4 regions of the Klebsiella sp. RIT-PI-d genome follow, and region 2 is predicted to be linked to each of the others. Evidence: predicted binding sites of a transcription regulator. Region 2 holds the regulator's gene; each other region holds the start of a gene.
The links. The regulator LexA, encoded in region 2, represses DNA repair genes until DNA is damaged. The targets are predictions, from matches to a motif close to TNCTGTATGTACATACAGNA.
Positions count from the first base shown of each region.

Region 1: a site for LexA is predicted at 1,252-1,271, ahead of sulA (SOS-induced cell division inhibitor SulA). Genes of this name have one in related genera too.
Region 3: a site for LexA is predicted at 1,362-1,381, ahead of AC791_RS13520 (YebG family protein). Genes of this name have one in related genera too.
Region 4: a site for LexA is predicted at 794-813, ahead of dinG (ATP-dependent DNA helicase DinG). Genes of this name have one in related genera too.

Region 1 covers NZ_LGIT01000009.1:675,531-677,721, forward strand. The annotation lists gene ompA (porin OmpA) at 1-366, opposite strand, end outside; gene sulA (SOS-induced cell division inhibitor SulA) at 718-1,230, opposite strand; gene AC791_RS09730 (TfoX/Sxy family DNA transformation protein) at 1,448-2,071, shown strand; gene yccS (YccS family putative transporter) at 2,117-2,191, opposite strand, start outside.
Region 2 covers NZ_LGIT01000001.1:63,643-65,833, reverse strand. The annotation lists gene plsB (glycerol-3-phosphate 1-O-acyltransferase PlsB) at 1-346, opposite strand, end outside; gene AC791_RS00295 (diacylglycerol kinase) at 476-844, shown strand; gene lexA (transcriptional repressor LexA) at 954-1,562, shown strand; gene AC791_RS00285 (CsbD family protein) at 1,778-1,987, shown strand; gene zur (zinc uptake transcriptional repressor Zur) at 2,044-2,191, opposite strand, start outside.
Region 3 covers NZ_LGIT01000009.1:1,506,829-1,509,019, reverse strand. The annotation lists gene kdgA (bifunctional 4-hydroxy-2-oxoglutarate aldolase/2-dehydro-3-deoxy-phosphogluconate aldolase) at 1-14, shown strand, start outside; gene purT (formate-dependent phosphoribosylglycinamide formyltransferase) at 77-1,255, opposite strand; gene AC791_RS13520 (YebG family protein) at 1,397-1,684, shown strand; gene yebF (protein YebF) at 1,765-2,124, shown strand.
Region 4 covers NZ_LGIT01000009.1:510,665-512,855, forward strand. The annotation lists gene rhlE (ATP-dependent RNA helicase RhlE) at 1-569, shown strand, start outside; gene dinG (ATP-dependent DNA helicase DinG) at 828-2,191, shown strand, end outside.

The sequences.
Region 1 (2,191 bases), on a different contig from region 2:
TACCATACCACCCAGACGAGTATAAACGTCCAGATCGTCAGCTACTGGGTAGCTCAGTTTGGTGGTCAGCTGAATGCCCTGTGCTTTGAAAGCACCGTTTACATTGCCGCCTTTATAAGCCATACGGCCTAACCAGTCGTAACCCAGTTCGAAACCAACGTACGGGTTAACCTGGTAGCCACCGAACGCACCAGCGCCAAGCTGGTCATCACGGGTTGGGCCGTCATTCGGGATAAACCCGGTGTCATGATACTGGGACCAGCCCAGTTTAGCACCAGTGTACCAGGTTTCGTCTTTCGGAGCGGCCTGCGCTACGGTAGCGAAGCCAACCAGTGCCACTGCAATCGCGATAGCTGTCTTTTTCATTTTTTGCGCCTCGTTATCATCCAAAATCGCCATGAATATTCAAAGAAACTCACGGTTAAATCCTTCACCGGGGGCGCGACTTGTTGAATACGCCGCCGTTATTAACGGCTTAAGACGAGCACCCCTGGCGATGTAAAGTCTACAACGTAGTTGGAAACTTACAAGTGTGAACTCTGTCAGGCATATGAAAAAAAAAGGCTGTCGGACACATTGTGAAACATTCGTGTGTCATTTTTCGTCGGTCCATGCCGCCTGAGACCGCACCAGACAAGCATTGACGCTAAATTTGCCAGTACAATAAAAAGGTTGCCGAAAGTTTAAAATATTTACCAGGAAAAATCTTAATTGCGACTAATGATACAAATTTGAGTGAATTTTTAGCGCATCAGAATGTCTGCCGCTACGATTGTCCCCCTGAATGGGACGCATAATAAACCCCATTGCATGACCTTCCTCTGCCGCCTTTGCCAGAAGAGAATACTCTTCGGGGGTCAATTCTTCCGACAACCAGCCAATTACCACGCTGTAGTTTCCGGTGCGTAATGCACGAATCATAGCGGCCAGTGTATTGCACGGTGGCATCTGGCTAATTTGCATCAATTTCGTTAACGGAAGCCCGGCTGATTGAACCCATTCCCGGCTGAGTTTTTGCTGTGGCGTGAGCCAGAGCTGCCAGCGCGACTGTTGGCCTAACTGCTGTAGCAGCGGCAACAACAAGAGTTGCGTCATCATGGGCTGGTCTTCCCGATAGACAATTTCGCTTATCAAACCCGTAGAGCACTGCTCCGTTGCAGAATAGACACTTGCAGTAGAGGTTTTCGAAAATGAAGACGGTGTGCGATTTGCATGACGTGAAGTGTACATAATTAATCCAGCCCTGATGGTTACTGTATATATATACAGTAACTCTGCTGCGTATAAAGATCAACCTCATTTTCTGAAAGCAACTCGCAAATTTGAACGCCATTTTGACCGATTGCAAAATTCATGTTGCTGTCAGGCACGAAGTTGCCTATTTTCCTGATTAGCGGATCCGTTAGTAATATATATATTTTATATACATGATTTATAAGGATTAATCATGAGCAATATCTCATACAAACGGATTTATCAGTCGCAAGAATATCTCTCTCCGCTTGGACCGGTTCACTACCGGGCGCTCTTTGGTGGATACAGTCTGGCGATAGATGACACGGTGTTTGCCATGGTAGCGGAAGGGGATTTATATCTACGTGTATGTGAACAAAGCGCACCCTATCGTGTAAATCATCCCACGCCACTACTGACGCTGCACAAAAGAGGCCGCCCTGTATTACTGAACTATTACCGGGTCGATGAAACGCTGTGGAGCGACCGGCAAACCCTTTTGCATCTCAGCTCATTTTCTCTTCAGGCAGCACGCCTCGAAAAAGCCCGGCGCGGGAGGGTTAAGAGGCTAAAAGATCTGCCGAATATCACGTTCCACCTTGAAATATTGTTGATGGAGGCAGGGATCGGCACTCAGGAGGAGTTACGCGCCCTGGGAGCGGAACTGGCATGGCTTAAAATCAGGGAAAAGAAAACGTCGCTTTCTGTCAGGCTTCTTTATGCGCTTGAAGGGGCCATTGCCGGAATGCATGAAGCCAGGCTGTCGCCACAAAGACGGCAACAGTTGACGGAATGGCATAATTGTTTACCAGCACCCCGATATGAGGTAGTGAGATAGCGGCCTCCGCCCTCCTGCTGCATGTTATGCAGGAGGGCGACGCGACTATGCCGAAGGCGGTGTAACCTGCTGCTGCAGATGGCTAATTTCCGGCAACATTGCGATGAGCAGCCCGATTTG
Region 2 (2,191 bases):
GATTACTGCGATGCAGATCCAAATAGTCGTGGAAGAGTTTGATAGACTCTTCTTTCGGCGTGTAGTACCGGAACACACGTGGGCCGCCATGAATAAATACATAACGCGGCAGCAGGGTGCCGTCGATCTCCAGAGGCTCCAGAGGGTCGGGCAGATCGTGCGCCAGACACTGCTCGCGTAGGGTCAGCAGGTCCGCTTTTGAGTTGTACGGCAATACGTACATAATAGGGCGGGACGAGTCCAGGCCCAGTTCCTGCGCGGGTTGCGCCGGAATAGATTTGCTCTTTACCAATACGCTTAATGGTAAATTCAGTAATTTGTAGTAAATTCGTGGCCAGCCAGACATAAACGATGTGAAGCCTCTGGTTAATCATGCAAATGCGCTGCAAGGATATCAGAAAGTGAACCGATTTTCTGAGCTTACGCAGGATGCGCGCTATATCATTGACGCTAATAATGTAAAAAGGTTCTTTTAATGGCCAATAATACCACCGGTTTGACCCGGATCATCAATGCAGCGGGTTATTCCTGGAAAGGATTTCGTGCAGCATGGATCAACGAAGCTGCTTTTCGCCAGGAAGGTGTTGCTGCTCTTGCAGCCATTATCCTCGCATGTTGGCTTGATGTAGATGCCATTACTCGCGTGCTGTTAATCGGTTCGGTGCTGCTGGTCATGATTGTCGAGATTTTAAACAGCGCAATCGAGGCGGTTGTCGACCGGATTGGTACGGAACGGCATGAGCTTTCAGGCCGGGCTAAGGACATGGGATCGGCGGCGGTACTGCTGTCAATCGTTGTCGCACTCATTACCTGGGCGACATTATTGTGGTCGCATTATCGTTAAAGGTCGCAAAAGTAGAAAAGTCTCTGCTTTTTCGCCCCGATAATGGTTTCAAAATCGCCGTTAACTGTATATACTCACAGCACAACTGTATATACACCCAGGGGGCGGAATGAAAGCGTTAACGGCCAGGCAGCAAGAGGTGTTCGATCTCATTCGGGACCACATCAGCCAGACAGGCATGCCACCAACGCGTGCGGAAATTGCGCAACGTTTGGGGTTCCGTTCCCCAAATGCGGCTGAAGAACACCTTAAAGCACTGGCGCGCAAAGGGGTGATTGAAATCGTCACCGGCGCATCACGCGGTATTCGCCTGTTGCTGCAGGAAGAAGAAGGTTTACCTCTCATTGGCCGCGTTGCCGCCGGTGAGCCGCTGCTGGCACAGCAGCATATTGAAAGTCATTATCAGGTCGATCCCCTGCTGTTTAAACCGAGCGCTGATTTTCTGCTGCGCGTTAGCGGTATGTCGATGAAAGATATTGGCATCATGGACGGCGATTTACTGGCCGTGCATAAAACGCAGGACGTGCATAATGGCCAGGTTGTCGTGGCACGCATTGATGAAGAAGTTACCGTTAAACGTTTGAAAAAACAGGGTAACGTCGTTGAGTTGCTGCCTGAAAATAGCGATTTTTCACCCATTGTGGTTGACTTGCGCAAGCAAAGCTTCTCCATTGAGGGTCTGGCTGTAGGCGTAATCCGCAACGGCGAATGGCTGTAAGCACGAATCGAATTCTGCGGTGCCCCGGGTGCCGCAGACATATCTCTTTCCTTTGCAGAAATCCTCAACCTCTTCTCACCTCGCAGGGTTAAATATTCTTAATTTGCCGCAGGGTGCAGGATCGTCTCCTATACTTATTCATACGTTCAGCAGAAAGATACGCTTTCTGAGCGACAAAGTTCACATGTTTTGTACCCCAAAAAGAGGACATAATTATGAATAAAGACGAAGTCGGCGGTAACTGGAAACAGTTCAAAGGTAAAGCGAAAGAAAAATGGGGTAAACTGACTGACGATGATATGACTGTCATCGAAGGTAAACGCGATCAGCTCGTGGGTAAAATCCAGGAACGTTATGGTTATGAGAAAGACCAGGCGGAAACTGAAGTAAAAGACTGGGAAACCCGCAACGAGTATCGCTGGTAAGAGTAAACTCAGCTAACCCCTGAGAAGACCTACCCCCCTGAAAGGCCGCGCCGTAGCTAGCGCGGCTTTTTCTTGCTCTGAATAGAATGATCGTGATGGCACTCGCCCGGATGGCGACATGCCTCGACTTCAGCACACCCGGCGCACAGACCGTGTGCTTCTATCACGTTATGCCGCAGGGCAAAACCCATTCTGGCTGCCAGA
Region 3 (2,191 bases), on a different contig from region 2:
GCGCAAAACAGTAAGTTGTTAAATGCCCGCCGGTGACGGACGGGCACGGTAAACACGGGCCGACAGGCCCGTTTTTTTATCCCTGTACCTTGACCTGTGCAGCCGCCGATTTTGCACGAGCAACAGCCTCGTCAACGCTGTCGCCAGTGGCAAGCGTCACGCCCAGACGACGTGATCCGTCAATTTCTGGTTTCGCAAATAAACGCAGCTGCAAACCTGCGCCGCACGCTGTCTCGACATGACTGTAGGTAATATTCTGACTGGTAAGCTGCGGCAAAATCACTGCCGATGCGGCCGGGCCATACTGTCGAATTCCCCCTACCGGCAGGCCTAAAAATGCGCGGACATGTAGAGCAAACTCTGATAGATCCTGAGAAATGAGCGTTACCATTCCGGTGTCATGCGGGCGCGGCGACACTTCGCTGAAAATGACCTCATCGCCACACACGAACAACTCCACGCCAAACAAACCGAAGCCGCCTAACGCCAGTACTATTTCGCGGGCTATTGCCTGAGCACGTTCCAGCGCCAGAGCGCTCATGTGCTGAGGCTGCCATGATTCACGATAATCGCCATCTTCCTGTCGATGGCCCACCGGCGCACAGAAATGAACGCCATCGACAGCGCTCACGGTCAGCAGGGTAATTTCAAAATCAAACGCCACGACGCCTTCGACAATGACGCGTCCGGCGCCTGCTCGCCCGCCCTGTTGGGCATAGTCCCAGGCTTTACTAAGTTGTTCTGCACTGCGGATAAAACTCTGCCCTTTACCGGACGAACTCATAACCGGCTTAACGATGCAGGGCAGTCCAATTTCGCCTACCGCCTGCTGAAAATCGGCCTGGCTATCGGCAAAGCGGTAGGTCGACGTCGGAAGCGAAAGGGTTTCTGCCGCCAGTCGACGAATACCCTCGCGGTTCATTGTCAGTTGCGCGGCACGGGCGCAGGGAACGACTTTTTGTCCGGCCTGCTCCAGCGCAATCAGCATGTCGGTGGCGATAGCTTCTATCTCCGGCACGATATAATCCGGTTTTTCTGCGTCTACCAGCTCCTTCAGTGCCTGACCATCAAGCATATTAATGACGTGTGCGCGGTGCGCCACATGCATGGCGGGTGCATTGGCATAGCGATCGACGGCAATGACCTCAAGCCCCAGACGCTGGCACTCAATGGCGACCTCTTTACCTAATTCACCAGACCCTAATAGCATGATGCGGGTTGCTGCCGGGCGCAGCGCAGTACCTAATAAAATCATCACTCTGTTTCCTTAAACTGACCTGTCGGCAGTATAAACGAAAACGTTTGCGTCTGTCTTCGTTGGTCTTTATTTCACGGATTGATTCTTTAAAAAACGGGTGATATACTGTATAAAATTACAGTGATATGGGGCTGCAAAATGGCGGTTGAAGTTAAATACGTTGTGATCCGTGAAGGTGAGGAAAAAATGTCTTTTGCCAGCAAGAAGGACGCCGATGCGTATGACAAAATGCTCGATCTGGCGGAAGTGTTGGGTAATTGGTTAAGCCAGTCGCCGGTAACGCTGGAAGACGAGCAGCGTGAAGTCATGGCTATGTGGCTTGCCGAACAAAAAGATGTGCTGGGTACCCTGCTTAAAGCCGGGAAGCTTCCCGCGCCAAAAGCCGTGGCAGATGAAGCGTCGGCTAAACGGACAAAAGCTGCCTGACAGCCACTTGCGCTCCTGCCGTTTTGTACCATGCTTTTTCTTCAATCCCTGCGTAATGATGGGGTCTTAAGGAGAAAATAATGCATAAACGTGGAGCGCTTTTATGCCTTCTGCTATTAGCGGGTAGCGCATCAGTACAGGCGGTAAGTCACGATCCGCATCCTAAGACGGTTAAATTTCCGAACTGCGAAAAGCTGGACGCCAGCGGAATTGCAGCCAGTGTTAAACGCGACTACCAGCAAAATCGTATCGTGCGCTGGGCTGACGATCGTCAGAAAATCGGCCAGGCAGATCCCGTTGTATGGGTCGACAGTAAAGAAGTAACGGGCGCCGAAGGCCAGTGGAAGGTGCCTCTTACGGTACGGGGTAAAAGCGCGGATCTGCATTATCTGGTGCAGGTCGACTGTGCAGGAGGCACTGCCAGCTATCAGAGCCGATAACCGACAGTAATTTTCGCACCTTTTGTCGCCTTGACACTTTCTTACGTCCCTTCGCTTACGCTGAATA
Region 4 (2,191 bases), on a different contig from region 2:
CCAACCATCTGGCAGAGCAGCTGAACAAAGACGGCATCCGCAGCGCGGCGATCCACGGCAATAAAAGTCAGGGCGCACGTACCCGCGCCCTGGCCGATTTTAAATCCGGCGACATTCGCGTGCTGGTGGCAACCGACATCGCGGCACGCGGTCTGGACATCGAAGAGCTGCCGCACGTGGTAAACTATGAGTTGCCGAACGTACCGGAAGATTATGTTCACCGCATCGGTCGTACCGGACGCGCAGCCGCTACCGGTGAAGCGCTGTCTCTGGTGTGCGTCGATGAGCATAAGTTGCTGCACGATATTGAACGCCTGTTGAAAAAAGAGATCCCGCGTATTGCGCTGGACGGTTATCAGCCTGACCCGTCAATTAAAGCTGAGCCGATCCAGAACGGTCGCCAGCAGCGTGGCGGCGGCGGTGGTCGTGGTCAGGGCGGTCGTGGTCAGCAGCAGCCTCGTCGCACTGACGGTGGCGCGCCGAAAGCCAGAAGTCCACGCAGCAGCGAGGGTAAACCGGCCGGAGAGAAGCCGCGTCGTCCGCGTCCGCGTAAACCGTCAGCAGCATAATGCGCGCGCTGCTGGGCTTGCCCGGTCCTGCGTAACATGCGCAGCCTGCTGATATCGCAGAAGTCTGTACGCCGGGTAAGCGCAGCGCCACCCGGCAACATTCGCAGAGATGTCATTTCTCAGGCAACAGTATTCGTGCCCGGCAATGGGCACACTGCGTAATTTGCGAGCTGCCTTCCATAATCCCAAAAACCCATACCCCCTCACGGCGAAAAATGTCACAATAGTGGCTGTTTATACAGTATTTCAGGTTGTTCAATGACCCTTACTCCCGCGTTAAAAGCGCAAATCGCCGCCTGGTATAAGGCGCTACAACAGCAAATTCCGGATTTCATTTCCCGTCTGCCGCAGCGACAGATGATAGCTGACGTGGCGAAAACCCTTGCCGGAGAAGAAGGGCGTCATCTGGCGATTGAAGCGCCTACCGGCGTCGGAAAAACGCTGTCCTATTTAATCCCCGGCATAGCTATCGCGCGCGAAGACCAAAAAACGCTGGTGATCAGCACGGCCAATGTCGCCTTACAAGATCAGATCTACACCAAAGATCTCCCGCTGCTGAAAAAAATAATCCCTGAACTGCGCTTTACCGCGGCGTTTGGCCGTGGTCGCTACGTGTGTACGCGTAACCTGACCGCGCTCGCCAGCAGCGAAGAGACTCAGCAGGATCTGCTGGCATTTCTTGACGACGATCTGACGCCCAATAACAAAGAAGAACAGCAGCACTGCGCGAAGCTTAAGGGCGATCTCGACAGTTATAAGTGGGACGGGCTGCGCGATCATACCGACCGCGCCATTAGCGACGATCTGTGGCGGCGGCTCAGTACCGATAAAGCCAGCTGCCTGAACCGCAACTGTCATTACTACCGTGAATGCCCCTTCTTTGTCGCCCGCCGGGAAATTCAGGAAGCGGAAGTGGTAGTGGCAAACCACGCGCTGGTAATGGCGGCAATGGAAACCGATGCGGTATTGCCAGAAGCTAAAAATTTGCTGCTGGTACTGGATGAGGGCCATCACCTGCCGGAGGTGGCGCGCGACGCGCTGGAAATGAGCGCTGAAATTACCGCGCCGTGGTACCGGCTTCAGCTCGATCTTTTCACTAAACTGGTGGCAACCTGCCTTGAGCAGTTTCGCCCGAAAACGCTGCCGCCGCTGGCCACGCCTGAGCGTCTGAATGCCCACTGCGAAGAACTTTATGAGCTGATCGCTTCTCTTAACGCCATCCTGACGCTTTATCTCCCGGCAACCCAGCAGGCCGAGCATCGTTTTGTTATGGGCGAGCTGCCGGAAGAGGTGATGACGATTTGCCAGCGGCTGGCAAAACTAACGGAACTGCTGCGCAGTCTGGCGGAGGCGTTTCTGAACGATCTGGGTGAGAAAACCGGCACGCATGACGTGGTGCGTTTGCATCGGGCAATCCTGCAAATGAACCGGGCACTGGGGATGTTTGAAGCGCAAAGCAAGCTCTGGCGACTGGCGTCAATGGCGCAGGCTTCTGGCGCACCGGTTTCAAAGTGGGCAACGCGTGATATCCGTGATGGCCAGACGCACATGTTCTTCCACTGCGTTGGCATCCGGGTCAGCGATCAGCTTGAAAAACTGCTCTGGCGTAGCGTGCCACATAT